Regions from separate parts of the Streptomyces sp. NPDC053076 genome, predicted to be linked through region 1. Evidence: predicted binding sites of a transcription regulator. Region 1 holds the regulator's gene; each other region holds the start of a gene.

What was found. The regulator HrcA, encoded in region 1, represses chaperone genes, less so after heat shock. The targets are predictions, from matches to a motif close to TTNGCACTCNGNNNNNCNGAGTGCNAA.
Region 2: groES (co-chaperone GroES) is a predicted target of HrcA. The motif match lies at 6,256-6,282, and genes of this name have one in related genera.
Region 3: groL (chaperonin GroEL) is a predicted target of HrcA. The motif match lies at 4,672-4,698, and genes of this name have one in related genera.

What each region holds. Positions count from the first base shown of each region.
Region 1 is NZ_JBITZL010000002.1:548,846-558,227, reverse strand. It holds gene ACIGYR_RS09750 (hypothetical protein) at 1-231, opposite strand, end outside; gene ACIGYR_RS09745 (VOC family protein) at 439-831, opposite strand; gene ACIGYR_RS09740 (16S rRNA (uracil(1498)-N(3))-methyltransferase) at 847-1,599, opposite strand; gene ACIGYR_RS09735 (nitronate monooxygenase) at 1,596-2,672, opposite strand; gene dnaJ (molecular chaperone DnaJ) at 2,874-4,010, opposite strand; gene hrcA (heat-inducible transcriptional repressor HrcA) at 4,011-5,027, opposite strand; gene ACIGYR_RS09720 (MBL fold metallo-hydrolase) at 5,189-5,911, shown strand; gene ACIGYR_RS09715 (DUF3097 domain-containing protein) at 5,946-6,806, shown strand; gene hemW (radical SAM family heme chaperone HemW) at 6,974-8,206, opposite strand; gene ACIGYR_RS09705 (SpoIIE family protein phosphatase) at 8,233-9,382, opposite strand, start outside.
Region 2 is NZ_JBITZL010000006.1:259,890-269,271, forward strand. It holds gene ACIGYR_RS25200 (endo-1,4-beta-xylanase) at 1-44, shown strand, start outside; gene ACIGYR_RS25205 (LCP family protein) at 118-1,182, shown strand; gene ACIGYR_RS25210 (YciI family protein) at 1,358-1,714, shown strand; gene ACIGYR_RS25215 (RNA polymerase sigma factor) at 1,748-3,175, shown strand; gene ACIGYR_RS25220 (methyltransferase domain-containing protein) at 3,096-4,289, opposite strand; gene ACIGYR_RS25225 (polysaccharide deacetylase family protein) at 4,380-5,285, shown strand; gene ACIGYR_RS25230 (polysaccharide deacetylase family protein) at 5,282-6,091, shown strand; gene groES (co-chaperone GroES) at 6,430-6,738, shown strand; gene groL (chaperonin GroEL) at 6,857-8,485, shown strand; gene ACIGYR_RS25245 (ester cyclase) at 8,559-9,266, opposite strand; gene ACIGYR_RS25250 (SDR family NAD(P)-dependent oxidoreductase) at 9,343-9,382, opposite strand, start outside.
Region 3 is NZ_JBITZL010000009.1:180,954-190,335, reverse strand. It holds gene ACIGYR_RS31695 (trehalose-6-phosphate synthase) at 1-994, opposite strand, end outside; gene ACIGYR_RS31690 (glucosyl-3-phosphoglycerate synthase) at 1,069-2,040, opposite strand; SAM riboswitch class I at 2,200-2,356, shown strand; gene thrC (threonine synthase) at 2,374-3,657, shown strand; gene ACIGYR_RS31680 (MoaD/ThiS family protein) at 3,654-3,929, shown strand; gene ACIGYR_RS31675 (cold-shock protein) at 4,360-4,563, shown strand; gene groL (chaperonin GroEL) at 4,861-6,483, shown strand; gene ACIGYR_RS31665 (hypothetical protein) at 6,587-6,904, opposite strand; gene ACIGYR_RS31660 (NADH:flavin oxidoreductase) at 7,059-8,186, shown strand; gene ACIGYR_RS31655 (hypothetical protein) at 8,227-8,799, opposite strand; gene murQ (N-acetylmuramic acid 6-phosphate etherase) at 9,121-9,382, opposite strand, start outside.

The sequences.
Region 1 (9,382 bases):
ACCGCCGCCGTCGCCGTCGCCGTCGCCGTAACGACCGGTACAGGTCAGCCAGCTGACGTCCACGTGCCGCCGTTCCAGCGCGGCGGTCGCGGTCCGGTCGGTGGTGTACGCGGCGGTCGCGGATCCGAGGCCGCCCGGTTGGCACGCCACCGCGGCACCTGCGGCCAGCACGACGAGTCCCGCCACGGCCACCGTCCGCGGCCCGCGCCGCTTTTCTCTCCATGCCCCCATGTCCGGCAGAGTGCCACCGGCCCGAACGGTACGGAAGACCGCATACAGCCACTCACCCGTACGGGCAGCGGCGCAGCGCCCCGGAGGGACAGGGGGGCAGCGCCCCGAAGGGGCGCGGGGAACTGCGCGACCGGCCACGACGAACCCGCGGCTGACCGACGGCACATGCCGCCACCGCACCGCGCGGCCGAACCCCCGATGCGCGCGTCAGGCGCGCAGCAGCAGCCACTGCTGGAGTTCGACCAGATTGCCCTCGGGGTCCTTGAGGTGGGCCACGCGCATGCGGTCGGTCAGGGGAGCCGGGCCGTGCAGCAGGACGGCACCGCGGGAGGCGATCTGCGCGCAGTAGGCGTCCAGGTCGTCGACGCGCAGGACGACCAGGGAGCGGTGACCGGTGGCGGTCTCGCCCAGCTCGTTCAGCAGCTCGGCCATCATCGAGCGGTCCTGGAGCGCGATCCCGGCGGAGCCGACGTGCGGGCTGAACTTCTCGTACGGCCCCTCCGTCGCGCCGGACTGCGGCTTGAGACCGAGGACATCGGCGTAGAAGCGGTAGCAGGCGGCGAAGTCGGTGACCAGCAGCCGCACTTGGGCGAGTTCCACGGTGTCCCCCAGATGTCAGGACCAGCGGCCGGTGCGGCCCAGCAGCAGGGCCACGGCGGCGGTGCCGGCGGTGGATGTACGCAACACGGTAGGACCCAGCACGCACGCCTTCGCACCGGCCTCCTCGAACAGCGCAAGCTCGTCCCGCGCGACGCCCCCTTCCGGGCCGACGACCAGCACGATCTCGCCCTCGGCGGGCAGTTCGGCGGTCGCCAGCGGCACGCTCTCGTGCTCGAAGTCGGAGTGCAGCACGGCGGCGAAGTCGGCCTTGGCGAGAAGTGCGGCAACCTGCTTGGTGCTCGCCGCGTCCGTGACCTCCGGGAAGCGCAGCCGGCGGGACTGCTTGCCGGCCTCGCGCGCGGTGGCCCGCCACTTGGCGAGCGCCTTCAGGCCCCGCTCGCCCTTCCACTGGGTGATGCAACGGGCGGCCTGCCAGGGCACGACCACGTCGACACCGGTCTCGGTCATCGTCTCCACGGCCAGCTCGCCGCGGTCGCCCTTGGGCAGGGCCTGGACGACGGTGATCCGGGGGCTGGGCTCGGGCTCCACCGGGAACTCGAAGGGCTCGACGACCATGTGGTCCTTGCCCGACACGCTGACGACGACCCCGGCGGCGCCCCGCCCCTTGCCGTCGGTGAGCACCACGTTCTCCCCGGGCTGCAACCGCCGTACGGAGACGGCGTGCCGCCCCTCCGGGCCCTCGACGTCGACGACCGAGCCGGGGCCCACGCCCTCCAGCGAGTCGACGACGAACACCGGCGCGGTCATCGCGGACCACCCCCGGCCGACAACGCTGTCCTGGCCGCGTCGAGTTCCTCGGCCAGCACCTCCACCAGACGTCCGGCCGGCAGCTCCCGGGCCATCCGGTGACCCTGCCCCGCCCACAGTGACATGCCCTGCGCGTCCCCGGCCTTGGCGGCGGCCTTGCGCAGCGGCGCGGTGAGGTGGTTGACCTCCGGGTAGGCGGCGGGAGCGTACGGGCCGTGCTCGCGCATGAAGCGGTTGACCAGGCCACGCGCCGGGCGGCCGGTGAAGGCCCGGGTCAGCTCGGTGCGCGCGAACAGGGGGTCGGTCAGCGCCCGCTTGTGCAGGGCGCTCGCGCCGGACTCGTGGGTGGCGAGGAAGGCGGTGCCCAGCTGGGCCGCGCTCGCGCCCGCCGCGAGGACGGCGGCGATCTGGCTGCCGCGCATGATGCCGCCGGCGGCGACGACCGGAATGCCCACGGTCTCCCGGATCTGCGCGATCAGCGAGAGCAGCCCGATGCCGGAGCCGTCGTTCTCCAGGAGGTCCCGGTGGGTGCCCTGGTGGCCGCCGGCCTCCACGCCCTGCGCGATCACCGCGTCCGCCCCGGCCCGCTCGACCGCGCGGGCCTCCTCCGCGGTGGTGGCGGTGACCAGGGTGAAGGTCCCGGCCCGGCGCAGCTTGTCGAACACCTCACGGCTCGGCACGCCGAAGTGGAAGGAGACCACCGGCACCGGGTTGTCGAGCAGGACGGCGAGCTTGGCGTCGTAGCCGTCGTCCCGGCCGCTGTCCGGGTCGCCCAGCTCGGTGTCGTACCAGGCCGCCTCGCCGGCCAGCTGGTGCGCGTACACCTCGACGGCACCGGACTCGGCGTGCTCGGGGTGCGGCATGAAGACATTCACGCCGAAAGGACGGCTCGTGAGCCCCCTCAGCTGCTTGATCTCCTGGTACATCCCGTCGGCGGTCTTGAGTCCGGCGGCGAGAAACCCGAGGCCACCAGCCTCGGAGACGGCGGCGGCGAGCTGCGGGACGGAGACACCGCCCGCCATGGGGGCCTGCACGATCGGGTGGGGAAAGAGATCGGTCAGCGCGGAGGACATGACGGCATGTTGTCACGTCCCCCGTACAAGTCCGAATCGGGACTTCCCCTTGTCACATGCCACTTGTCGGCCGGCCGGGCCGGGGCGGCCGGCCGCTCCGCAACCCGACGATTCCGGTGCTGGAGGGGCGGGGCCGGGACCCAGGGGCTTCGCCCCCCGAGGGGTCCAAGGGGCTTTCGCCCCTTGGACGGCACCTACGGATCAGCGCCCGTTGAACGCGTCCTTCAGCCGCGAGAACAAGCCCTGCTGGCCCGGCTGGAACTGCCCCGTGGGCCGCTCCTCGCCGCGCAGTTTGGCCAGCTCGCGCAGCAGGCGCTCCTGCTCGGGGTCGAGCTTCGTCGGGGTGGTGACCTCCACGTGCACGATCAGGTCGCCCCGGCCGCCGCCGCGCAGATGCGTGACACCCCGGCCGTGCAGCGGGATCGACTGCCCGGACTGGGTGCCGGGCCGGATGTCGACCTCCTCCATGCCGTCCAGGGTCTCCAGCGGCACCTTGGTGCCGAGGGACGCGGCGGTCATCGGGATGGTGACCGTGCAGTGCAGGTCGTCGCCGCGCCGCTGGAAGGTCGAGTGCGGCAGCTCGTGGATCTCGACGTACAGATCACCGGCCGGGCCGCCGCCGGGGCCGACCTCGCCCTCCCCGGCGAGCTGGATCCGGGTGCCGTTGTCGACACCGGCCGGGATCTTCACGGTGAGCGTGCGCCGCGAGCGGACGCGGCCGTCGCCGGCGCACTCCGGGCACGGGGTCGGTACGACCGTGCCGAAGCCCTGGCACTGGGGGCAGGGCCGGGAGGTCATGACCTGGCCCAGGAACGACCGGGTGACCTGCGAGACCTCACCGCGACCGCGGCACATGTCACACGTCTGGGCGGACGTGCCCGGAGCCGCGCCCTCGCCGTTGCAGGTGTTGCAGACGACGGCGGTGTCGACCTGGATGTCCTTGGTCGTCCCGAAGGCCGCCTCGTCCAGCTCGACCTCGATCCGGATCATCGCGTCCTGGCCGCGCCGGGTGCGCGAGCGCGGCCCGCGCTGCGACGCCGTACCGAAGAACGCGTCCATGATGTCGGAGAAGTTGCCGAAGCCACCGGCCCCGAAGCCGCCCGCGCCCGCGCCGCCCGACTGGGAGAGCGGGTCGCCGCCGAGGTCGTAGACCTGCTTCTTCTGCGGGTCCGACAGCACCTCGTAAGCGGCGTTGATCTCCTTGAACCGCTCCTGGGTCTTCGGATCGGGGTTGACGTCCGGGTGCAGCTCGCGCGCGAGCCGACGGAACGCCTTCTTGATCTCATCCTGCGACGCGTCGCGGCGCACGCCGAGAACGGCGTAGTAGTCCGTGGCCACTTACGACTCCGCCAGGATCTGTCCGACGTACCGTGCCACTGCGCGTACCGCTCCCATCGTTCCCGGGTAGTCCATGCGGGTCGGTCCGACCACGCCGAGCTTGGCAACCGCCTCGCCGCCCGAACCGTAGCCGACCGACACGACGGACGTGGAGTTGAGTCCTTCATGGGCGTTCTCGTGGCCGATACGCACGGTCACGCCCGGGTCCTTCGCCTCGCCCAGGAGCTTGAGGAGCACGACCTGCTCCTCAAGGGCCTCCAGGACGGGCCGGATCGTGAGGGGAAAGTCATGCCCGAAGCGGGTGAGATTGGCGGTGCCGCCGATCATCAGCCGCTCCTCGTTCTCCTCGACCAGTGTCTCCAGCAGGGTGGAGAGCACGGTGGAGACCGTACCGCGGTCCTCGGCCTCGAAGGCTTCCGGCAGGTCCTCGACCAGCTGCGGCACGTCCGCGAACCGGCGGCCCGCGACCCGGCTGTTCAGCCGCGCCCGCAGATCCGCCAGCGAGGACTCGCCGAACGGCGCCGGGCAGTCGACCATCCGCTGCTCGACCCGGCCGGTGTCCGTGATCAGCACGAGCATCAGGCGCGCGGGAGCCAGCGAGAGCAGCTCCACGTGCCGGACGGTGGACCGGGTCAGCGACGGGTACTGCACGACGGCGACCTGCCGGGTCAGCTGCGCGAGCAGCCGCACCGTGCGCGCCACGACGTCGTCGAGGTCGACGGCGCCCTCCAGGAAGTTCTGGATGGCCCGCCGCTCGGGCGCCGTCATCGGCTTGACGCCCGCCAGCTTGTCCACGAACAGCCGGTAGCCCTTGTCGGTGGGGATGCGCCCGGCGCTGGTGTGCGGCTGGGCGATGTACCCCTCGTCCTCGAGGGCCGCCATGTCGTTGCGGACGGTGGCCGGGGAGACGCCGAGGCTGTGCCGCTCGGTGAGCGCCTTGGAACCCACCGGCTCCTCGGTGCCCACGTAGTCCTGGACGATGGCGCGCAGCACCTGAAGCCTGCGTTCACTCAGCATTCGCGCGCACCTCCAGCACGTCTTCCCCTGTCCCTTCGGGTCGTCCCCCTGGCACTCTTCCCATGTGAGTGCCAGCATTCCCCGGCCCAGTGTACGGCTGTCGGGTACACACTGGGCAAGGTCGGGCCGCCGTACCGGGTCGTAGCGCTAGCGTCGCCGCTATGACCGTGACTTGGGAAGAGCTGGGGTGGGAACGGCTGGCCGCCGGGGTGGGGCGGTGCCGGCTGCCCGGCTGGGACTGCACCGCCGGCCTGGTGCTGGGCGCGGGGAAGGCGCTGATGGTGGACGCCGGGTCGAGCCTGGCCGAGGGGGCGCGGCTGCGGGCTCGGGCACAGGAACTGGCCGGCGGCCGTGTGACCCATCTCGCGCTGACCCACCCCCACTTCGACCACGTCCTCGGGGCGTCCGTGTTCGCCGGCGCCGAGGTGTACGCGGCGGTGGGCGCCGACTCCGTGTTCGCCCACGAGCGCGCGGAGCTGCGCAGGGACGCGATCGGGAACGGGCTCCCGGTGGCGGACGCGGACGAGGCGGTGGACGCGCTGACCCCACCACGGCACCTGGTCTCCGGCGAGTGGACCCTCGACCTCGGCGAGGGCCGGCAGGCGCTGCTGGCCAACGTGGGACCCGGTCACACCGCCTACGATCTCGCGGTCCTCGTCCCCGGCTCCCCGGAGGTCGTCTTCTGCGGTGACCTGGTGGAGGAGTCCGGTGAGCCCCAGGCGGGCCCGGACGCGGTCCCGTCCCGCTGGCCGGACGCGCTCGACCGGCTGCTGGCGCTCGGCGGTGAGGACGCACTGTACGTGCCGGGTCACGGAGCGGTGGTGGACGCGGGCTTCGTACGGTGTCAACGGGACGCGCTGGCAGCACGGTTCGGCGTGTCGTGAGCGTGATTCCGCGGGTTCTCCTATGGTCGTCCGAATGCGCCCACCCGCCTCCCGCCCCCGCCCCTCCCACGAGGGCCCTTCGGGCCCGCGCCCTCGTGTGTACTCCGCCGATCTGACCCCGCCGTGGAAGAAGCCGAAGCCCGTGCCGGAGGTACCGGCCGAGCCGGGCCTGGTGGTGGAGGAGCCCGGCACCGGGTTCTGCGGGGCGGTGATCGGCTGCGAGGCCGGCACGGTGACCCTGGAGGACCGCTTCGGCAAGCACCGGGTGTTCCCGCTGGAGCCGCGCGGCTTCCTGCTGGAGGGCAGGGCGGTGACGCTCGTACGCCCGTCGGCCGCCCCCGCCCGCCCCACCCGTACGGCATCCGGTTCGGTCGCCGTGCCGAACGCACGCGCGCGCGTGGCACGCGCCGGCCGCATCTACGTGGAGGGCCGGCACGACGCCGAGCTGGTCGAGAAGGTGTGGGGCGACGACCTGCGCGTCGAGGGCGTGGTCGTGGAGTACCTGGAGGGCGTGGACGACCTGCCGGCGATCGTCGCCGAGTTCGCCCCGGGCCCGGACGCCCGCCTGGGCGTCCTCGTGGACCACCTGGTCCCGGGGACGAAGGAATGGCGGATCGCGGAGTCGGTGACCAGTGACCACGCCCTGGTAGTCGGCCACCCGTACATCGACATCTGGGAGGCGGTGAAGCCGTCGTCCCTGGGCATCCGGGCGTGGCCGACGGTCCCGCGGGGCCAGGACTGGAAGACGGGCGTGTGCCGGGCCCTGGGCTGGCCGGAGAACACGGGCGCGGTGTGGCAGGCGATTCTGCGGCGGGTGGGGTCGTACAAGGACCTGGAGCCGGAGTTGCTGGGACGGGTGGAGGAACTGATCGACTTCGTCACGGCACCCGCGTAGGAGCCCGTCAGGGCGCCCACGGAGGAGTTCATGGGCGCCTACGGAGGAGTTCGTCACAGCGCCCGCGGAGGAGTTCGCGGGCGCAGACGAAGAAGCCCGTCGCGGCGCCCGCGGAGGAGTTCGCGGGCGCCGGCGAAGGAGCCCGTCACGGCGCCCGCGGAGGGAGTTCAGTCCACCAGGTCCCGCACCACCGCGTCCGCCAGCAGCCGCCCCCGCAGCGTCAGCACGGCCCGTCCCTCCTCGTACGGGCCGTCGTCCAGGAGCCCGGCCGCCAGCGCCCGGCGGGAGGCCGCGAGCCCCTCCTCCTTCAGCAGGGACAGCGGGACACCCTCACGCAGCCTCAGCTCCAGCAGGATCCGCTCCACCCGGCGGTCCTCCCCGGACAGCAGCTCCCGGCCCGCGCCCGGGGAGCGGCCGGAGGCGAGGGCCGCCGCGTAGGCGCCCGGGTGCTTCACGTTCCACCAGCGCACCCCGCCCACGTGCGAGTGCGCCCCGGGCCCGGCGCCCCACCAGTCGGCGCCCCGCCAGTACAGCTCGTTGTGCAGGCAGCGGCCCGCCTCGGAGGTGGCCCAGTTGGACACCTCGTACCAGTCGAAGCCCGCCCGGCTCAGTGCCTCCTCGGCGATCAGGTACCGGTCGGCGTGGGCGTCGTCGTCGGTCATCGGGATCTCGCCCCGGCGGATCCGGCGGGCGAGCTGGGTGCCCTCCTCGACGATGAGCGCGTAGGCGCTGATGTGGTCGGGACCGGCGCCGAGGGCGGCCTCCAGGGAGGCCCGCCAGTCGTCGTCGCTCTCACCGGGCGTGCCGTAGATCAGGTCCAGGTTGACGTGCGCGAAACCCGCCCTCCTGGCCTCCGCCACGCATGCCTCGGGGCGGCCGGGCGTGTGCGTGCGGTCGAGGACCCGCAGCACGTGCTGCCTGGCGCTCTGCATGCCGAAGGAGATCCGGTTGAAGCCGCCCTCGCGCAGGGTGGCGAGGTAGGCGGGGTCCACCGACTCCGGGTTCGCCTCCGTGGTGATCTCCGCGTCGGGGGCGAGCCCGAACTCGGCACGGATCACCCCCAGCATGCGTACCAGGTCGTCGGCGGCCAGCAGGGTGGGCGTACCGCCCCCGACGAAGACCGTACGGACCTCGCGCGGGTCGTCGCCCAGCACCTTCCGCGCCAGCCGGATCTCGTCCGCCAGCGTGTCCGCGTAGTTGTCCCGGGAGGCGAGCACGCCGCCCGTGCCGCGCAGCTCGGTCGCCGTGTAGGTGTTGAAGTCGCAGTAGCCGCAGCGGGTAGCGCAGTACGGGACGTGGAGGTAGAAACCGAGCGGGCGGCCCGCGGCCCCGGCGAGCGCGTGCGCGGGCAGCGCGCCGTCTGCGGGGACGGGCTCGCCGTCGGGGAGTGCGGAAGGCATGCCCCCATTGTCCCGTACCGGTGGCGTTACTCCGCCTGGAGCACCAGCAGGGCCAGGTCGTCCTCGGGAGCGCCGCCGCCGAAGTCGTGGACGAGGCGGCGGATCCTTTCCGCGATCAGCTCGGCGCTGAGCCCGGCGCAGCCGGACAGGGCGCGGGCGAGCCCGTCGCCGTCGTCGAACTGGCGGGAGCCGGAGCGCCGCTCGGTCACCCCGTCGGTGACGCACAGCAGGCTGTCGCCGGGCCGCAGCTCCAGGGTCTCGCTGGTGTACGTCTCGTCCTCCACGACCCCGAGGAGGGTCTGCGGGCGGGCGGCGGTGCGCACGCTGCCGTCGGGGCCGAGGACGAGCGGCAGCGGGTGGCCGGCGGAGGCGAGGGTGCAGCGAACCCCGCCGCCGTGCGGGGTCAGCTCGCCGTACAGCAGGGAGAGGAAGCGGGTCTGCGGGCCGTCCGCGGAGGCCAGGGGCCGGCCGCCGACGGCGACCAGGGCACGGGCGGCGGCGTCGGCGGCCTCGGTGGCGTCGTCCAGGAGCAGCTGGTTGAGGCGGTCGAGGACGTCGGCGACGCGGTAGCCCTCCCGGGCGAGGAGGCGCAGCCAGGGCCGGGCGAGGCCGATCACCACGGCCGCCTCCGGGCCCTTGCCCTGGACGTCGCCGACGGCGAAGCACCAGCGGCCGTCGCCCGCCGGGAACAGGTCGTAGAAGTCGCCGCTGGGGCCGCCCGTGTCGCACGGCTCGTAGACGAGCGCGCTGCTCACGCCGGGGATCTCGGCGACCGCGCCGGGCAGCAGGCCGCGTTGCAGGACGGCGCTGATGGTGGCCTGGCGGGCGTACTGGCGGGCCGCGCCGATGGCCAGGGCGACGCGGCGGCCGAGGTCCTCCACCAGTCCGATGACCTCGTCGGGGAAGCCGGCCGGTCCGCACCGGCCGATGACCAGCGTGCCGAGCGGCCGGCCGCCCGCGATCAGCCGGTACGACAGCGCCGTCCCGTGGGCGCCCTGCGGGCCGAGCGCGTGGCCGGGCCACGGGTAGGGCTCGGGGCCGGAGCGCAGTCCGTCCGGCGGGCCCGGCGGCTCCTTCTCCAGGGCGCACCGCAGTTCCTCGATGCGGGCCTCGCTGGCGTGCCAGACCCGGGCGGGCCCGCCGCCAGCGCCGCCGCGCACGCTCGCCTCGTCCTCC
Region 2 (9,382 bases), on a different contig from region 1:
CCTGGAGCGGCAGCAATCCGGTGCCCACGGTGACGCTTGGATGAGAATCTCCGAAGAAAGCCGACTCGCGGCGCTCGCGCTAACAGTCCCCTAATAATTCGGACTTACGTTCCTGTCGTGACGCGACACGAGGAACAAGAGGAGCAGAGCGACGCGGGCAGAGGGGTGGGCCGGCGGCCGAGAGCGCTGCGGATCGCCGGCCTCACTCTGGCGGGCACCCTGGTGCTGGGCGCGGCGGCGGCCGGCTGGGTGTACTGGCACCTGAACAGCAACATCGAGAGCGTCGACATCAACAGCGCGCTCGGCGACGACCGGCCCGCCCGGGCGGTGACCACCCCGGCGGCGTCCGCCCCGGCCGACGCCTCGCCCCTGCCCACCGGCAGCCTGAACCTCCTGGTCCTCGGCTCGGACTCGCGCAGCGGCACGGCCAACCGGGAGCTGGGGGGCGGCGACAGCTCCGGGGCCCGGTCCGACACCGCGATGGTCGTGCACGTCGACGCGGGCCGGACGAAGGCCACCGTGGTCAGCATCCCGCGCGACACGCTGGTCACCCGCCCGTCCTGCCCGCTCGCCTCCGGCGGCACCACGGCGGTGGCCCACGGCGCCATGTTCAACACCGCCTACGCGGTGGGCGGTCCGGTGTGCGCGGTGAAGACCGTCGAGTCGCTCACCGGCGTCCGTATGGACCACTACCTGGAAATCGACTTCTCCGGCTTCGCCCGGCTGGTCGACGCGCTCGGCGGGGTCGACGTCACCACCGGCCAGGACATCGACGACGACAAGAGCCGTCTCCACCTCCGGGCAGGCACCCACCACCTGGACGGCAAGCAGGCCCTGGCCCTCGCCCGCACCCGGCACGGCATAGGCGACGGCAGCGACCTGGGCCGCATAGGGCTCCAGCAGATGCTGGTGAAAGACCTGCTGGAGCGGCTGGCCGACGCCGGCCGGCTCACCGACCCTGCCAAGCTGTACCAGGTCGCCGACGCCGTCACCGCCGGTCTCACCACCGACACCGGCCTGGACTCCCTGGGTGAGCTGATGAGTCTCGGCCGGAGCCTGGAGGGCCTGACCGCCGACCGGGTGACAACGGTGACCATGCCGGTGGTCACGGCACCCTCCGATCCCAACCGGGTGGTCCCCGAGGAACCGGCGGCGAGCGCGCTCTGGTCGTCCCTGCGCTGAGGGCGTCCCCGCCGTGAGGGACGACCCCGTTGCGCTGAGGGCGTCCCGCCGTGAGGGACGACCCGGAAAAAAATCCCCGGAGATTTTTCCGCGGCCGTGTCGATCCGGGCCTCTCCCGTTCGACGCATGGGTGAGCGGCGGGGAACGGTCCCGCCGCCCGACCGAAGGAGTCACCATGCCCCGCTACCTGTCGCTCGTGCGCGTCGACGAGTCCGCCGCCCCCGCCGGGGGGCCCAGCGAGGAGCTGATGCGGCGGATGGGCGAGCTGATCGAGGAGATGACGAAGGCCGGTGTCCTGCTGGACACCGGCGGGCTCACCCCGTCCGCCCAGGGCACCCGGGTGGACTGGAACGGCGAGAAGACGTCCGTCACCGACGGGCCGTTCACCGAGTCCAAGGAGGTCATCGGCGGCTACGCGCTCATGCAGTGCAAGGACCGGGCCGAGGCGCTGGAGTGGACCCAGCGGTTCCTGAGGGTCCACGGCCAGGAGTGGCAGATCGCCTGCGAGCTGCGGGAGATCGCCGAGGGCTGAGCCGGTTTGGCCCGCTGCCCGCCGGGGTGTTGCATGTGGGCTGTGGAACCACAGCCCACGCCACCACAGCCCACGCCACCACAGCCCACGCCCACGCCACCGCGGCCCACTCCGCCACAGTCCGCCGCTTCCCGGCCCACGCCACCGCGGCCCGCCGCACCGGGTCCGGCCGCGGCGCACGCGATCGAGACCGTCTTCCGTCTGGAGTCGCCCCGCGTGATCGCCGGCGTCGCCAGGATCGTGCGGGACGTCGGCATCGCCGAGGAGCTGGCGCAGGACGCCATGGTCGCCGCCCTGGAGCGGTGGCCCCGGGACGGGGTGCCCGACAATCCCGGCGCCTGGCTCATGGCCACCGCCCGGCACCGGGCCGTCGACCTGATCCGGCGGCGCGAGTCCTACGCCCGCAAACTCGCCGAGATCGGCCGGGACCTGGAGACCACGACCCCGCCGGAGGAGCCGGCCGCCCCGGACGACATCGACGACGATCTGCTCCGGCTGGTCTTCACCACCTGCCACCCGGTGCTGTCCCCGCAGGCCCGCACCGCGCTCACCCTGCGTCTGCTCGGTGGCCTGACCACGGCCGAGATCGCTCGGGCCTTCCTGGTGCCCGAGCCGACGATCGCCCAGCGGGTCGTCCGCGCCAAACGCACCCTGGCCACGAAGAACGTCGCCTTCGAGGTGCCGTACGGGCCCGACCGCGAGGCTCGCCTCGGCTCCGTCCTGGACGTCATCTACCTGGTCTTCAACGAGGGCTACGCGGCCACCGCCGGCGACGACTGGCTGCGCCCCGGCCTGTGCGAGGACGCGCTGCGGCTGGCCCGCGTCCTGTCCGCGCTGATGCCCGGAGAGCCGGAGGTGCACGGCCTGACCGCGCTGCTGGAGTTCCAGGCGTCGCGCACCGCCGCCCGCACGGGCCCGGACGGCGAGCCGGTGCTGCTGAGGGACCAGGACCGCCGCCGCTGGAACCGCATGCTCATCGCGCGTGGGATCCGTGCCCTCGACCGCGCCCGGGCCACCGCGGGCGGGTCCCCGGGCCCGTACGCCCTCCAGGCGGCCATCGCCGCCTGCCACGCGCGGGCGTACGCGTTCGAGGAGACCGACTGGCGCGCCATCGCCACGCTGTACGGCCTGCTGGCCGTCCGCGCGCCGTCCCCGGTGGTCGAGCTGAACCGGGCGGTCGCCGTGTCGATGGCCGACGGCCCGGCCGCGGGCCTGACGCTGGTGGACGCCCTGGCCGCCGTGCCCGCGCTGCGCGACTACCACCTGCTGCCCAGCGTCCGCGGCGACCTGCTGTCCCGCCTGGGGCGCACCGCCGAGGCCCGCGAGGAGTTCGTCCGCGCGGCGGGGCTGGCCCACAACGACAGGGAACGGAAGCTGCTGCTCAGCCGAGTGGAGACGCTCCGGCGGGCGCCCGCAGCGGAGCCCCGATCAGCATCGTCGGCGCCCCCGCCACCCGGGTGAGGAAGACCGTGGCCGCGTTCGGGCCCTGCGGCCTGACCTTGCGGCGCAGTTCCTCCGGCTCGACCGCCGAGCCGCGCTTCTTCACGGTCAGCGTGCCGACCTCGCGCTCCCGCAGCAGGGCCTTCAGCTTCTTGACGTTGAACGGGAGCCGGTCGGTGATCTCGTAGGCGGTGGCGTACGGGGTGGGCCGCGGCGCGTCGGCGGTGACGTACGCGATGGTCGGGTCGACCAGGCCGCCGCCGACCTCCTCGGCCACCTCGGCGACCAGGTGCGCTCGGATCACGGCGCCGTCGGGCTCGTACAGGTAGCGCCCCACCGGCCGCACTTGGGGGTCGGGCAGCCCGCGGCCGAGCAGCGTGCGCGGGCCCGGCAGCAGCGTGGCCCGCACGGCGCCCGGCGCGCCGGTGCCGAACCACAGCACCGCCTCCTTCACGTCCCCGCCGTCGGAGATCCACTCGGCCTCGGCCTCGGCCGGGACCACCTCGTGCGGGATGCCCGGGGCGATCTTCAGGGCGGCCCGGGGCGCCGTGCGGGCGGTCTCGATCGCCCAGGACAGCGGAGGTGAGTACGCCTCCGGGTCGAACACCCTCCCGCGTCCGCCTCGCCGGGCCGGGTCCACGAACACCGCGTCGTACCCGGCGGTGTCCACCTCCGTGACATCGGCCTCCCGCACCTCGATCAGGCCGGCCAGCCCCAGCGCCTCGGCGTTCGCCCGGGCCACCGCCGCGGTCAGCGGGTCCCGGTCCACGGCCAGCACCCGGATCCCGGCCCGCGCCAGCGCGATCGCGTCCCCGCCGATGCCGCAGCACAGGTCGGCCACGGAGGTCACGCCCAGCTCCCGCAGCCGGTGGGCCCGGTACGTCGCCACGCTGCTGCGCGTCGACTGCTCGACCCCGTTCGGGGTGAAGAACATCCGCCCGGCGTCCGCGGCCCCGAACTTCGCCACCGCCCGCTGCCGCAGCCGGGCCTGGCCGAGCGCGGCCGAGACCAGTTCGGCCGGGTGGTCGCGGCGCAACCGGGTGGCCACGGCCAGCTCCCGCGCGGGCTCGGTGTCGCGCACCTCGTCGAGGAGGGCGCGGCCTTCGGGGGTGAGGAGCAGAGCGAGGTCGTTCACCGGGTCATTGTGGGCCAGTCGGTGGATGGTGCGCCTCCGGCGGCGGTGTCGGCCCGGTTCGCGGGCCGGGGCCTGGGAGGATCCGGCACCATGCGAGCAGTAGTACAAAATGACAAATGTCGGGCGCGGGTCGCGAGGACGGCCGCGGGCTCCACGGCCGTCGCGCTGGCTGCCGCCGTCCTCCTGTCCGGCTGTGCCGGCAGCCCCGAACCGGCCACCGGTCGGCACGGTCCCGCCCGCCCCCAGGACCCGCGGGCCCGGCAGGCCGGCGAGCACGCCCGGCTGGTCGCCGCCGCCCAGCGCTGGGGCCTGGACCACGCCCCGCTCACGCCCCCGGCCCCGCCGGCGAAGAAGCCCACGATCACACCCCGGGACGGCTTCGAGGTGGACGGCCAGGAGGAGGAGGACCTCCCGCCGGTCTTCACCACCGTCCCCACCCGGCAGAAGGTCGTCTTCCTCACCATCGACGACGGGGCCGACAAGGACCCGGCGTTCCTGCGCATGATGAGCGAGCTGAAGATCCCGTACACGGCCTTCCTGAGCAACTACCTCGTCGAGGACGACTACGGCTACTTCCGCAGGATGCAGGCGCAGGGCGTGACCCTGAACAACCACACCCTCACCCACCCCTACCTGCCCGGCCTGTCCTACGAGGAGCAGCGGGACGAGATCTGCGGCATGCAGGCCATCATGAAGAAGCAGTTCGGCAAGGCGCCCACCGTGTTCCGGCCGCCGTACGGCAACTACAACGGCGACACCCTGCGCGCCGCGAAGGAGTGCGGGATCAAGTACGCGCCCATCTGGGACGAGGAGGTCTTCGTCGACCACTGGGAGTACCGCGACTGGGACCGCAGCCTGCACCCCGGCGACATCGTCCTCACCCACTTCCGTGGCCGGGACGACTGGAACGGCACGATGGTGGACGACATGCGCCGCTTCCTGAACAAGGCCACGCGCGAGGGCTACGCCGTGGCCCGCCTGGAGGACTACCTGTGAGGCGCCTGCGGGGGCCGGCGGCGGTCCTCGCCGCGGCCCTGCTCCTCACGGGCTGCGCCCAGTCCGTCGACCCCATCGAACGCCTCGGGAAGAAGGCCGCCCAAGGGGTGCACCCGCGCGCCGGGGCCGACCGCAGCTATCTGCGCTGGGGGCTGACCCAGCCGCTCGCCCGCTCCCCGGTGCACCCGGCCCGGCCGCTCGCAGCGCACCCGGGGGCGCACGCCCTGCCCCCGGTGGCCGACCACGTCCCCACCCGGGACCCGGTCGTCTTCCTCACCTACGACGACGGCGCCGAGCGGGACCCCCGCTTCGTCGACATGGTCCGCGAACTCCGGCTGCCCGTCACCCTGTTCCTCACCGACAGCGTCGCCGCGCCCGGCTACGGGCACTTCGCCCGCCTGCGCGCACTCGGCGCCGGCATCCAGAACCACACCGTCGACCACCGGGCCCCGGCCGGACTGCCGTACGCCGAGCAGCGCGCCGAGATCTGCGGCCAGCAGGACCGCCTGCGCGCCCGCCTCGGCGCCCGCCCCCGCCTCTTCCGCCCGCCCTACGGCTCCTACGACGCCACCACCCGGCGCGCCGCGGCCGACTGCGGCATCTCCGCGCTCGTCCTGTGGCGCGCCGCCCTCACCCCGGCCGGCCTCGCCTGCACCCACGGCTCCCGCCACCTGCGTCCCGGCGACATCGTCCTGGTGGGCCCCGACGAGTCGGGGGAACTCTCCCTGCGCGAGCGCACGGTGCGGGTGCTGAGGGAAGCGCAGCGGCGGGGACTGACGGTGGGACGGCTCGAGGACTACCTGTAGCTCGTCCCGGCGGCAACCAGCCCGTCCGGGCGTTCGAGGACGAGGGCGGCAAGGCCCGAAGCCAGGGTCCCGGGGGCGGCGGTTCCCGGAGCCGGCGGCCCGGCACCGGACCGCCGGGACACACCGGCGGAGCCTCGGACGCCGGCCGACGCGCCACACGCCGATTGGCACTCCGCTTGACCGAGTGCTAACCCCGGTCATAGTCTCGGCTCTGGCACTCCGCAGGTGAGAGTGCCAACAAACGCGACGGGCAGATCCGGCACCCGCGACGACGGATCGACCTGGTCGCCACCTCAGACAGTTAACCCCGTGAGATCTCCGAAGGGGGAGGTCGGATCGTGACGACCACCAGCTCCAAGGTTGCCATCAAGCCGCTCGAGGACCGCATTGTGGTCCAGCCGCTCGACGCCGAGCAGACCACCGCCTCTGGCCTGGTCATCCCGGACACCGCGAAGGAGAAGCCCCAGGAGGGCGCCGTCCTCGCCGTGGGCCCGGGCCGCTTCGAGAACGGCGAGCGCCTGCCGCTCGACGTCAAGGTCGGCGACGTCGTTCTGTACAGCAAGTACGGCGGCACCGAGGTGAAGTACAACGGCGACGAGTACCTCGTGCTCTCGGCTCGCGACGTCCTCGCGATCATCGAGAAGTAATCACCTCAAGCAACTCTCTGCTTTGAGCTGCGCCCCTGGCCCCCGCATCCGATAAGAAGCCGGGCGCCCGGGGCGCTGCGCTTTTCACCCACAGATTTCCGAGAGGGCTCCCGCTGCCATGGCGAAGATCCTGAAGTTCGACGAGGACGCCCGTCGCGCCCTTGAGCGCGGCGTCAACAAGCTTGCCGACACCGTCAAGGTGACGATCGGCCCCAAGGGTCGCAACGTCGTCATCGACAAGAAGTTCGGTGCCCCCACCATCACCAACGACGGTGTCACGATCGCCCGCGAGGTCGAGATCGACGACCCGTACGAGAACCTCGGTGCGCAGCTGGTCAAGGAGGTGGCGACCAAGACCAACGACATCGCGGGTGACGGCACCACCACCGCCACGGTCCTCGCCCAGGCGCTCGTCCGCGAGGGCCTGAGGAACGTCGCCGCCGGCGCCTCCCCGGCCGCCCTGAAGAAGGGCATCGACGCCGCCGTCAAGGCCATCTCCGAGGAGCTGCTCGCCTCGGCCCGCCCGATCGACGAGAAGTCCGACATCGCCGCCGTCGCCGCGCTGTCCGCCCAGGACCAGCAGGTCGGCGAGCTGATCGCCGAGGCGATGGACAAGGTCGGCAAGGACGGTGTCATCACCGTCGAGGAGTCCAACACCTTCGGTCTGGAGCTGGACTTCACCGAGGGCATGGCCTTCGACAAGGGCTACCTGTCGCCGTACTTCGTGACGGACCAGGAGCGCATGGAGGCCGTCCTGGAGGACCCGTACATCCTCATCAACCAGGGCAAGATCTCCTCCATCACCGAGCTGCTGCCGCTGCTGGAGAAGGTCATCCAGGCCGGCTCCTCCAAGCCGCTGCTGATCATCGCCGAGGACCTCGAGGGCGAGGCCCTGTCGACCCTGGTCGTCAACAAGATCCGCGGCACCTTCAACGCCGTCGCGGTGAAGGCCCCGGGCTTTGGTGACCGCCGCAAGGCGATGCTCCAGGACATGGCCGTCCTCACCGGCGCCACCGTCATCTCCGAGGAGGTCGGCCTCAAGCTCGACCAGGTCGGCGTCGACGTGCTCGGCTCCGCCCGCCGCGTGACCGTCACCAAGGACGACACCACGATCGTCGACGGCGCCGGCAAGTCCGAGGAAGTCCACGGCCGCGTCGCCCAGATCAAGGCCGAGATCGAGAACACCGACTCCGACTGGGACCGCGAGAAGCTCCAGGAGCGCCTCGCGAAGCTGGCCGGCGGCGTGTGCGTGATCAAGGTCGGCGCCGCCACCGAGGTGGAGCTGAAGGAGAAGAAGCACCGTCTGGAGGACGCCATCTCCGCGACCCGCGCCGCGGTCGAGGAGGGCATCGTCTCCGGTGGTGGCTCCGCCCTGGTCCACGCCTCCAAGGTCCTGGAGGGCAACCTCGGCAAGACCGGCGACGAGGCCACCGGTGTCGCCGTGGTCCGCAACGCCGTGGTCGAGCCGCTGCGCTGGATCGGCGAGAACGCCGGCCAGGAGGGCTACGTCATCGTGTCCAAGGTCAAGGACCTGGACAAGGGGCAGGGCTACAACGCCGCCACCGGCGAGTACGGCGACCTCGTGAAGGCCGGCGTCATCGACCCGGTCAAGGTCACCCGCTCCGCCCTGGAGAACGCCGCCTCCATCGCCTCCCTGCTGCTCACGACCGAGACCCTGGTCGTCGAGAAGAAGGAAGAGGAGCCGGAGGCCGCGGGTCACGGCCACAGCCACGGCCACGCCCACTGAGGCGACCGCCCGTGAGTGAAGGCCCGGCACCCCGTCGAGGGGGCCGGGCCTTCGCCCTGTGCGCCCGGTCGGCCTACTGCTCCAACTCGTCCAGGGCGCCGAGCTGCTGCATCAGCCCCAGCTGGTCGTGCTGCCACCACAGCTCGGCGATCTTGCCGTCGGCGCCGAACCGGAACAGCGTCATCCCGGTCATGGTGACCTGCCTGCCGGTGGGCGCGATCCCCAGGAAGTCGCCCCGGTGCGTGGCCCGCCAGGTCCACCGCGCGCACGCCCGGTCACCCTGGGCGAACACGTCCTCGACCGTGAACGCGAAGTCGAAGGCACCGCGCCACATCCGGAACTCGGCGCGGACGTTGTCCAGGCCGATGGTGTCCTGCGGGTTCATCGGGTCGTGACTGTGGATGTCCTCGTCGAGCAGATCGTTCAGCGGAGGCAGTTCGCCCGCGGTGCGCAGCGCCTCGAAGAAGGCGCGCACGACATGCTCGGACAGAGGCTCGTCCCGCACGACGTCCAGGTCGGTGAACGTCGGCATCTCGTCGCACAGTGCGACCAGCCCCCGGAAGATCCGGTCGGTCTCCGGCAGGTTCGAGTTCCGCATCGCCTCCTCGTACGAGGGGAACTCCACCACCTCGACGACGTGCGACGCGTCCGAACGGTCCGTGCCGACCACCGCGTGCGTCGCGGTACGCGTCCCCTTGGTCTGCTGGACCCAGTCGTCCATGAGCCGGTTCATCTCGTCCAGCCGGCTCGTCCTGCACTCGATGAGCTGTACGAAGGTCATGGCGCCGCCTCCGGCCCCCCTGGTCCGGTAACCGTCCCGCCCATTTTCCCACCGGGACGGCAGCGCCACCCCTCTGCTACTGCGGCCCGTACTTCCGCCCGGTCTTCGACGTGATC
Region 3 (9,382 bases), on a different contig from region 1:
ACACGGCGAGGTCCTGGCGGGAGGGGTAGGCGAACGCCACGTGGACGACCCGCTCACGCCACTCGGGGTGGTCCTCCAGCAGCTGCCGGTACGCCAGCAGTCCGCGCACGATGTTCTTCGACAGCTCCGTGCGGTCGACCCGGACGATGGTCTTGCGGTCCGCCCCGATCTCCTCCCGCAGCGCCGCCATCCGCTCGGCCACGTCCTCCTGGTGCGCCCGCTCGCGCAGGAAGTCCGCGTCCGCGCCCAGCCCGTGCACCCCGATCCGGGTGCCGGAGGGGATGCCGGGTCCGAGCACCGCGTGACAGCAGTCCCGGAACGCGCCCGCCCACCGCTCGGTGAGGAAGGCCGCCCGGTCCGCGCCCAGGATGCCGGTCAGCAGCTCGGCCGCGATGTCGTCGGGCAGCAGCCGGAAGTAGTCCGGCGGGGCCCACGGGGTGTGCGAGAAGTGGCCGATGCGCAGGTCGGGGCGGAGCCGGCGAAGCATGCGGGGGGCCAGGGCCAGGTGGTAGTCCTGGATCAGCACCGCCGCACCCTCGGCCGCCTCCTCGGCCAGCGCCTCGGCGAACGCCCGGTTGTAGGTCTCGTACGACGCCCACTGCCGCCGGAACTCCGCGTCGAAGACCGGCTCCAGCGGGGTCTGGTACAGCATGTGGTGGACGAACCAGAGCACCGAGTTGGCGATGCCGTTGTACGCCTCGGCGTGCACGGCCGCGTCGATGTCGAGCATCCGCACCCGCTGCCCGCCCGTGTCCCCGGCCGGCAGCAGCCCGCCGTCCGCGCGCCGGACGGCCGCCCGGTCGCCGTCACCCAGCGCGGCGCACACCCACACCGAGTCCGCGTCCGAGCCGATGGCGGACAGCCCCGAGACCAGCCCGCCGCCGCCCCGCCTGGAGTGCAGCGAGCCGTCCTCGCGTACCTGATAGGAGACCGGGCCGCGATTCGACGCGACCAGCACCTGAGCTTTTTCGGCAGCAGCGCGGGTGGAAGCCATACGCCTCAACCTAGCCCGGCCCGCAAACGCTCAAACGTACGTTCCGGCCGGGAAGCCGACCGTATACGGCCCGTTCACGCCACCTTCCGGTCGGCGTACTCCGCGATCTCCACCATGGGCGGCCGTTCCTCGGTGTCCACCGAGTAGGTGCGCGGCTCGAAGCCGTCCTCGCCCCGCTCGAACTGGGTCAGCGAGGGCCGGATCAGATGACCGCGGGCCAGCCGGAGCTGGGCCGTGCGGTAGATGGCGGCGGCCATCCGGCCGAGGGCCTGGCCGTCCTGGTGGCGGTGCTTGCGCACCCCCACGTCCACCTGGGCCAGCGCGTCCAGGCCGACCAGGTGCAGCGCGTCCACCAGCATGCCCAGCTCCACGCCGTAGCCGACGGGGAAGGGCAGCTGCTCCAGCAGGGAGCGACGGGCCGCGTACTCGCCGCCCAGCGGCTGCACGAAGCCGGCCAACTGCGGCCAGTGCATGTTCAGCAGCGGGCGGGCCATCAGCTCGGTGACCCGGCCGCCCTGCCCGGCGGTCCCGCCGGGGGCGAGCGGACCGGACCCGGCGGCGAGCGGACGGTCGTACATCGCCTTGACCAGGTCCACGCCCGGCTCGGTGAGCAGCGGGCCGACGATCCCCAGGACGAAGTCGGAGGAGAACTCCTTCAGATCGGCGTCGATGAAACAGAGGATGTCCCCGCCGGTGACCAGCAGGGAGCGCCACAGCACTTCACCCTTTCCGGGGACGGCCGGGAGGCGGGGCAGTATCTCGTCGCGGTGCACGACCCGGGCGCCCGCGGCGGCGGCGACCTCGGAGGTGCGGTCGGTGGATCCGGAGTCCACGACGACGATCTCGTCGACCAGCGGAGCCCGCTCCACGAGGTCGTGACGGATGGCGGTGACGATGTCGCCGACCGTCTCCTCCTCGTTGAGCGCGGGCAGCACGACGCTGATCGTCTGGCCGGTGCGCTGCTTGGCGGACAGGATCCGGTGGAGAGGGCGATCGGCCACGGACCAGGAGCGGGTGGCCAGCCAGCGCTCGACTTCTTCCAGCACGGTCTGCGGCTCCTCACTGTTCGTGACCACACGGGTGGGCCGTGTGATCCATCTCGCGGTTCGGACGACTATCTCAACTGTCCTGGCCTTCGGTTACAGTCTTGAACAACGCCGATGACCATCGCATGTCGGGGGTCGCGCGCGTTCACAACCGAATACCGCTCATCCAGAGGGGCAGAGGGACACGGCCCGATGAAGCCCCGGCAACCCTCCAGCCGGTTCTCGTAGATCATTCCTGATCATCTCCGCGAGGCTCCCGGCTAGGGAAGGTGCCAAATCCGTCTCACGGCGAGATGCGTCGTGAGGAAGATGAGGAGAAAGGGCCTCGCCTCCATGGCTGTGCAGACAGTTGCAAGCACCAGTGACTCCACCGTAGACCTCGGTCCCGCCGCCGCCCTGAGCTGTCGCGAGTGCGGTCATCGGGTGCCGCTCGGCCCGGTCTTCGCCTGCGAAGAGTGTTTCGGCCCGCTGGAGATCGCCTACGACTTCTCCGCTCACGACACCGAGGAACTGCGCCGCCGCATCGAGGCGGGCCCCGCGAACATCTGGCGGTACGCGCCCCTGCTGCCGGTCCCGGCGGACGTCGCGGAGAAGCCCAACCTCAACCCGGGCTGGACCAAGCTCGTCAAGGCCGACAACCTCGCCCGCGAGCTGGGCGTGACCGGCGGCCTGTACGTGAAGGACGACTCCGGCAACCCCACACACTCGTTCAAGGACCGGGTGGTCGCCCAGGCCCTGGAGGCCGCCCGCGCCTTCGGCTTCACCACGCTCTCCTGCTCCTCGACGGGCAACCTGGCCGGTGCCGTCGGCGCCGCCGCCGCCCGCGCCGGCTTCCGCTCGTGCGTGTTCATCCCGCACGACCTGGAGCAGGGCAAGGTCGTCATGGCCGCCGTCTACGGCGGTGAGCTCATCGGCATCGAGGGCAACTACGACGACGTGAACCGCTTCTGCTCCGAGCTGATCGGCGACCCGGCCGGCGAGGGCTGGGGCTTCGTCAACGTCAACCTGCGCCCGTACTACGCGGAGGGCTCCAAGACCCTCGCGTACGAGATCTGCGAGCAGCTCGGCTGGCAGCTGCCTGACCAGATCGTGATCCCGATCGCCTCCGGCTCCCAGCTCACGAAGATCGACAAGGGTCTCCAGGAGCTGATCAAACTGGGACTGGTCGAGGACAGGCCGTACAAGATCTTCGGCGCGCAGGCCGAGGGCTGCTCCCCGGTGTCCACGGCCTTCAAGGCCGGGCACGACGTGGTGCGCCCGCAGAAGCCGAACACCATCGCCAAGTCCCTGGCCATCGGCAACCCGGCCGACGGCCCCTACGTCCTGGACATCGCGCGCCGCACCGGCGGTGCCGTGGAGGACGTCACGGACGCGGAGGTCGTGGACGCCATCAAGCTGCTGGCCCGCACGGAGGGCATCTTCGCCGAGACGGCGGGCGGGGTGACCGTCGGCGTCACCCGCAAGCTGCTCAAGGACGGCGTGCTGGACCCGGCGAAGACCACGGTCGTCCTCAACACCGGCGACGGCCTGAAGACCCTGGACGCGGTGGCCGGGACCGGCCTCACCGCCACCATCCGCCCGACCCTGGACTCCTTCCGAGAGGCTGGCCTCGCATGAGCGTGACCGTTCGCATCCCCACCATCCTGCGCACCTACACCGGCGGCCGGGCCGAGGTCGCCGCCGAGGGCGCGAACCTCGGCGAGGTCATCGCCGACCTGGAGAAGAACCACACCGGTATCGCCGCCCGGGTCCTGGACGACCAGGGCAAGCTGCGCCGCTTCGTGAACGTGTACGTCAACGACGACGACGTCCGTTTCGAGCAGGGCCTGGAGACGGCGACCCCCGAGGGCGCCGGTGTCTCGATCATTCCGGCCGTGGCCGGAGGCTGATTATTACCTTCGGTAACCTCGGTTACCGGCTGTACATCGAATTGCCCCCTCCGTGAGAGAAGCGGAGGGGGCAATTCTGCGTGATTGAGCGCGGTAGAGTTGGGGAACGCGGTCGTGACCTTCGGGTCGCGGGCCCTGGAATCATGCCGCCCGCCCGACAAGAAGTAGCCAAAGTGTGCGGGTTATCTGCGGCTTTTGTGCCTTTCGCGGGGCCCGACTTGCCCTGACGTCGGGTGAATTCTCCCCACTTCCCGGACCGTGCGCGTCCAGAATTCTCGTCCGATTGACCTGTTGCAGACGGCAGTTGGACAGATACATTCAGCCGCGGTCGACGCGTTCCGGCGCACGCCCCCGGCCAATGGGGGGTGAGGTCTGACCCGGGTCCGCGAAGTGTGGATCTGTGCAAGGGCCAGTAATAGGGGAGTTAGGCATGGCTCAGGGCACCGTCAAGTGGTTCAACGCGGAGAAGGGGTACGGCTTCATCGCGGTCGACGGTGGTGCGGACGTCTTCGTCCACTACAGCGCCATTCAGATGGACGGCTACCGCACCCTGGAGGAGGGCCAGCGGGTGGAGTTCGAGATCTCGCAGGGCCAGAAGGGCCCGCAGGCCGACATGGTCCGCCTCAGCGCCTGAACGTTTCTTGTCCGAAGGGCCCGCACCTCGCAGAGGGTGCGGGCCCTTCGCCGTCCCCGGTCCGGTGTTCGCGGGTGGCTGACGGCGGCCCCGTTCCCGGGTGAGGCGCTTGCACTCGACCATGCCGAGTGCTAATCATTGCGTTAGCACTCTGAAGGTGAGAGTGACAACGAAGGACCGGGTCGGTGAGGCCCGCAGGCCAGGTGGGGCAAGGAACCACGCGGCCGGCGAGCCGTCCGTCGCGGGCGCGGGCGCGGTCCGAAGGAATCACCCCCAGTCCTGGAGGGACCACTTCACATGGCCAAGATCATCGCGTTCGACGAGGAGGCGCGGCGCGGCCTCGAGCGCGGCATGAACCAGCTCGCGGACGCCGTGAAGGTGACGCTCGGCCCCAAGGGCCGCAACGTCGTCCTCGAGAAGAAGTGGGGCGCCCCCACGATCACCAACGATGGTGTCTCCATCGCCAAGGAGATCGAGCTCGAGGACCCGTACGAGAAGATCGGCGCCGAGCTGGTCAAGGAAGTCGCCAAGAAGACGGACGACGTCGCCGGTGACGGTACGACCACCGCGACCGTGCTCGCCCAGGCCCTGGTCAAGGAGGGCCTGCGCAACGTCGCCGCCGGTGCCAACCCGATGGCTCTGAAGCGCGGTATCGAGAAGGCCGTCGAGGCCGTCTCCGCCGCCCTGCTGGAGCAGGCGAAGGACGTCGAGACCAAGGAGCAGATCGCCTCCACCGCGTCCATCTCCGCCGCCGACACCCAGATCGGCGAGCTGATCGCCGAGGCGATGGACAAGGTCGGCAAGGAAGGCGTCATCACCGTCGAGGAGTCCCAGACCTTCGGTCTGGAGCTGGAGCTCACCGAGGGTATGCGCTTCGACAAGGGCTACATCTCGGCGTACTTCGCCACCGACATGGAGCGGATGGAGGCGTCGCTCGACGACCCGTACATCCTGATCGCCAACTCCAAGATCTCCTCGGTCAAGGACCTGCTCCCGCTGCTGGAGAAGGTCATGCAGTCGGGCAAGCCGCTGCTGATCATCGCCGAGGACGTCGAGGGCGAGGCCCTGTCGACCCTGGTCGTCAACAAGATCCGCGGCACCTTCAAGTCCGTCGCCGTCAAGGCCCCGGGCTTCGGTGACCGCCGCAAGGCCATGCTCGGCGACATCGCCATCCTCACGGGCGGCGAGGTCATCTCCGAGGAGGTCGGCCTCAAGCTGGAGAACGCGACCCTGGACCTCCTGGGCCGCGCCCGCAAGGTCGTCATCACCAAGGACGAGACCACCATCGTCGACGGCGCCGGCTCCTCGGAGCAGGTGGGCGGCCGCGTGAACCAGATCCGCGCCGAGATCGAGAACAGCGACTCCGACTACGACCGCGAGAAGCTGCAGGAGCGCCTGGCGAAGCTCGCCGGCGGTGTCGCGGTCATCAAGGCCGGTGCCGCCACCGAGGTGGAGCTCAAGGAGCGCAAGCACCGCATCGAGGACGCCGTCCGCAATGCGAAGGCCGCCGTCGAGGAGGGCATCGTCGCCGGTGGTGGCGTGGCCCTGCTCCAGGCTTCCCAGGTCTTCGAGAAGCTGGAGCTGGAGGGTGACGAGGCGACCGGCGCCAACGCCGTGCGCATCGCCCTGGAGGCCCCGCTGAAGCAGATCGCCGTCAACGCCGGCCTCGAGGGCGGTGTCGTGGTGGAGAAGGTGCGCAACCTGACCCCGGGCCACGGCCTGAACGCCGCGACCGGTGAGTACGTCGACCTGGTCGCCGAGGGCATCATCGACCCGGCGAAGGTGACCCGTTCCGCGCTGCAGAACGCCGCCTCCATCGCCGCGCTGTTCCTCACCACCGAGGCCGTCATCGCCGACAAGCCGGAGAAGGCCGCCGCGCCGGCCGGCGGCGGCATGCCGGGCGGTGACATGGACTTCTGATCGACCCCGGTCGATCACCCGTCCTACGGACCGAGGGCGGTACCCCCAGCTTCCGGCTGGAGGTACCGCCCTCGGGCGTTCCCGTGTTCCGGTGCGTGCTCGCTCAGGGGGCGATGCGCAGGGCGGTGAACCGCGGCCGGGCGAGATCCTCCGCCTCGTCGCGGACGGCCAGCGACACGCCGCCGCTGGTGCGCGCCGACACCGGCTTGGTGGTGGCGCGGGCCGTCAGCGAGGTCCGGCCGTTGGCGGGGTGCGGGTTGATGTCGTGGTAGGCGAGGACGATCGGCGCGCTCGTGCGCGACACGGCTGCCATGGGCCGGGTGTCCGAGCCGGTGGCGGGCGGCGCGACCTGGTCGGTCACCGTGCGCCGCGTGGCGTCGTAGTGCCAGGCGGTGAGGAACGGGGGGCCCGGTCGATTCACCCGGTTGCCGGTCGGCTCGCCATATGTCGGGAGTCACACGCCACCCGCCCGGGAGGGGGAATGCGGGGGCCGCTCACCGGCATTACTTAAGGAGTTGCAACAATGCGCACGCACATACCAGCTGGTAACCCCGTCATTCGCGAGGAGCCCCCACATGACCGTCACCACGCCCCCCGTCTCCCGGGCGGCCCGTCTCCTCTCCCGCCCGATCGCGCTGAACGGCCTGACCGTCCCGAACCGGATCGTGATGGCGCCGATGACCCGCATGTTCTCCCCGGGCGGCATCCCCGGCGAGGACGTGCGCTCGTACTACGCGCGCCGGGCCGCCGCCGGCGTCGGCCTGCTCGTCACCGAGGGCACCTACGTGGGGCATGAGTCGGCGGGCCAGAGCGACCGCGTACCGCGGTTCCACGGCGAGGAGCAGCTGGCGGGCTGGGCGAAGGTCGCCGAGGACGTGCACGCGGCCGGGGGCACGATCGTCCCGCAGCTGTGGCACATCGGCATGGTTCGCAAGCAGGGCGAGCCGCCCTTCGCCGACGCCCCGGCCGTCGGCCCCTCCGGTCTGGTCACCGCGGGCGCCGAGCCGACCGGCAAGATCATGACGCAGGCGGACCTGGACGCCGTCATCGGCGCGTTCGCCCAGGCCGCGGCCGACGCCGAGCGCATCGGCTTCGACGGCGTGGAGATCCACGGCGCCCACGGCTACCTGCTCGACCAGTTCCTGTGGGAGGGCACCAACCGCCGTACCGACGCGTACGGCGGCGACCCGGTGGCCCGCACCCGGTTCGCGGCGGAGATCATCGCCGCGGTCCGCGAGGCGGTGTCCCCCGAGTTCCCGGTCATCTTCCGCTACTCGCAGTGGAAGCAGCAGGACTACACCGCCCGCCTCGCCGAGACCCCCGAGGAGCTGGAGGCCCTCCTCACCCCGCTCGCGGCGGCCGGCGTCGACGTCTTCCACGCCTCCACCCGCCGCTACTGGCTCCCCGAGTTCGAGGGATCCGACCTGAACCTGGCCGGCTGGACGAAGAAGCTCACCGGCAAGCAGGTCATCACCGTGGGCTCGGTCGGCCTGGACGGCGACTTCATCAACGCCTTCCAGGGCGAGGGCTCCCCGGTCAAGGGCATCGAGAACCTCCTGGACCGCCTGGAGGCCGACGAGTTCGACATGGTGGCCATCGGCCGGGCGCTGCTCCAGGACCCCGAGTGGGCGGCCAAGGTCCTCTCCGACCGCTTCGACGAGCTGAAGCCGTACGACGCGGCGGCGCTGAAGAGCCTGAGCTGACCGGGCCTTCCCCCGCGCCCGGCCGGCCGGCGGCCGGGCGCTAGAGGTTGCCCATGGGCTCGATGTCGACCCGCACCGGCGTCCCCCACACCCGCAGCACCTCGTAGTCCGTGAACTCGTGGACGAGCCGGTACGCCATGGCGGGCCGGGAACCGCGGCGCTGGGCCGCGAGATACGCCTCCGCCTCGTGCCGGTCCCGGCGGGGTGTACCGCACAGCTGCCACTCCTGTCCGTTCCACAGCTCCGGCAGCCATCGCTGCTGGGGCTGCGGGCGGTCGCCGCGGACGCCGTACCGGGAGGGCGCGGTGGGGACCGGCTCGTCCGGGCGGGGCCTGTTGCCCTGGAACTCCGACCGGCGCGCGGCCCGGCGCCGGGTCTCGCACAACAGGCACCGGTCGGGGGCGCTCTCGTCCACGGGCCCTTGCGGGTGCTCGGGACAGCGGGTGGCGGGAGCACCGGTGGTGACGCTGTCGTCCAGCAGATCGAGGGCCCGGCGCAGGTCGTTCCTGATCTCGTGCAGCCGGGCCTCCGGCGTGTCGGTGGTCAGGGCCTCCCCGTGCTCGCCGAGCAGCCGGAGAGCCCGTCCGAGGGCGGTGAGCTGGGCGTGGTTCATATCGGTCGGTCGCCTCCTCCCCTCCATGGTGCCCTGCCCCGCTCCGCACCGGCCGCCGAGCCTCGCACCGGCGAACCCTGGGCGGAGTCGTGAGCACGTCGACGACCCGCACGGCCCGTCCCCGTGCCGCCCTTCACCGCTTCGACGCCGGCCACCCCGGGACGACAACGCCCACCACCCATGGCCGCCACGGCAGTTGCCCCGCCGCTTCGCGGGGTCCGGCCGCCCGGGGAGGGCAAGCGAAGCCGAACAGGTACGCCGGCCGTGGTGGAGGCGCGGCCATGGCACCCGCCCCCCCGCCCCCGGCCCCCGGGCCCCGGGTCAGCGGGGCGCCTGCGCCAGCGCCGCACGCAGGTGGCCGCCGGACTCCTCCAGAAGACGGGCGGCCGTCGGGCCGTCGACGCCCGCGAGCAGGGCCAGGATCGCCTGCTTCACCTCGCCGCCGGTCTCCGTGAGGGCCTTCTCGATCTCGGCGTCAGCCGCGCCCGTGGCCTGGGAGACGATCCGGTGCGAGCGGGCGCGGAGCTTGGCGTTGGAGGCGCGCACGTCGACCATCAGGTTCCCGTACGTTTTGCCGAGCCGG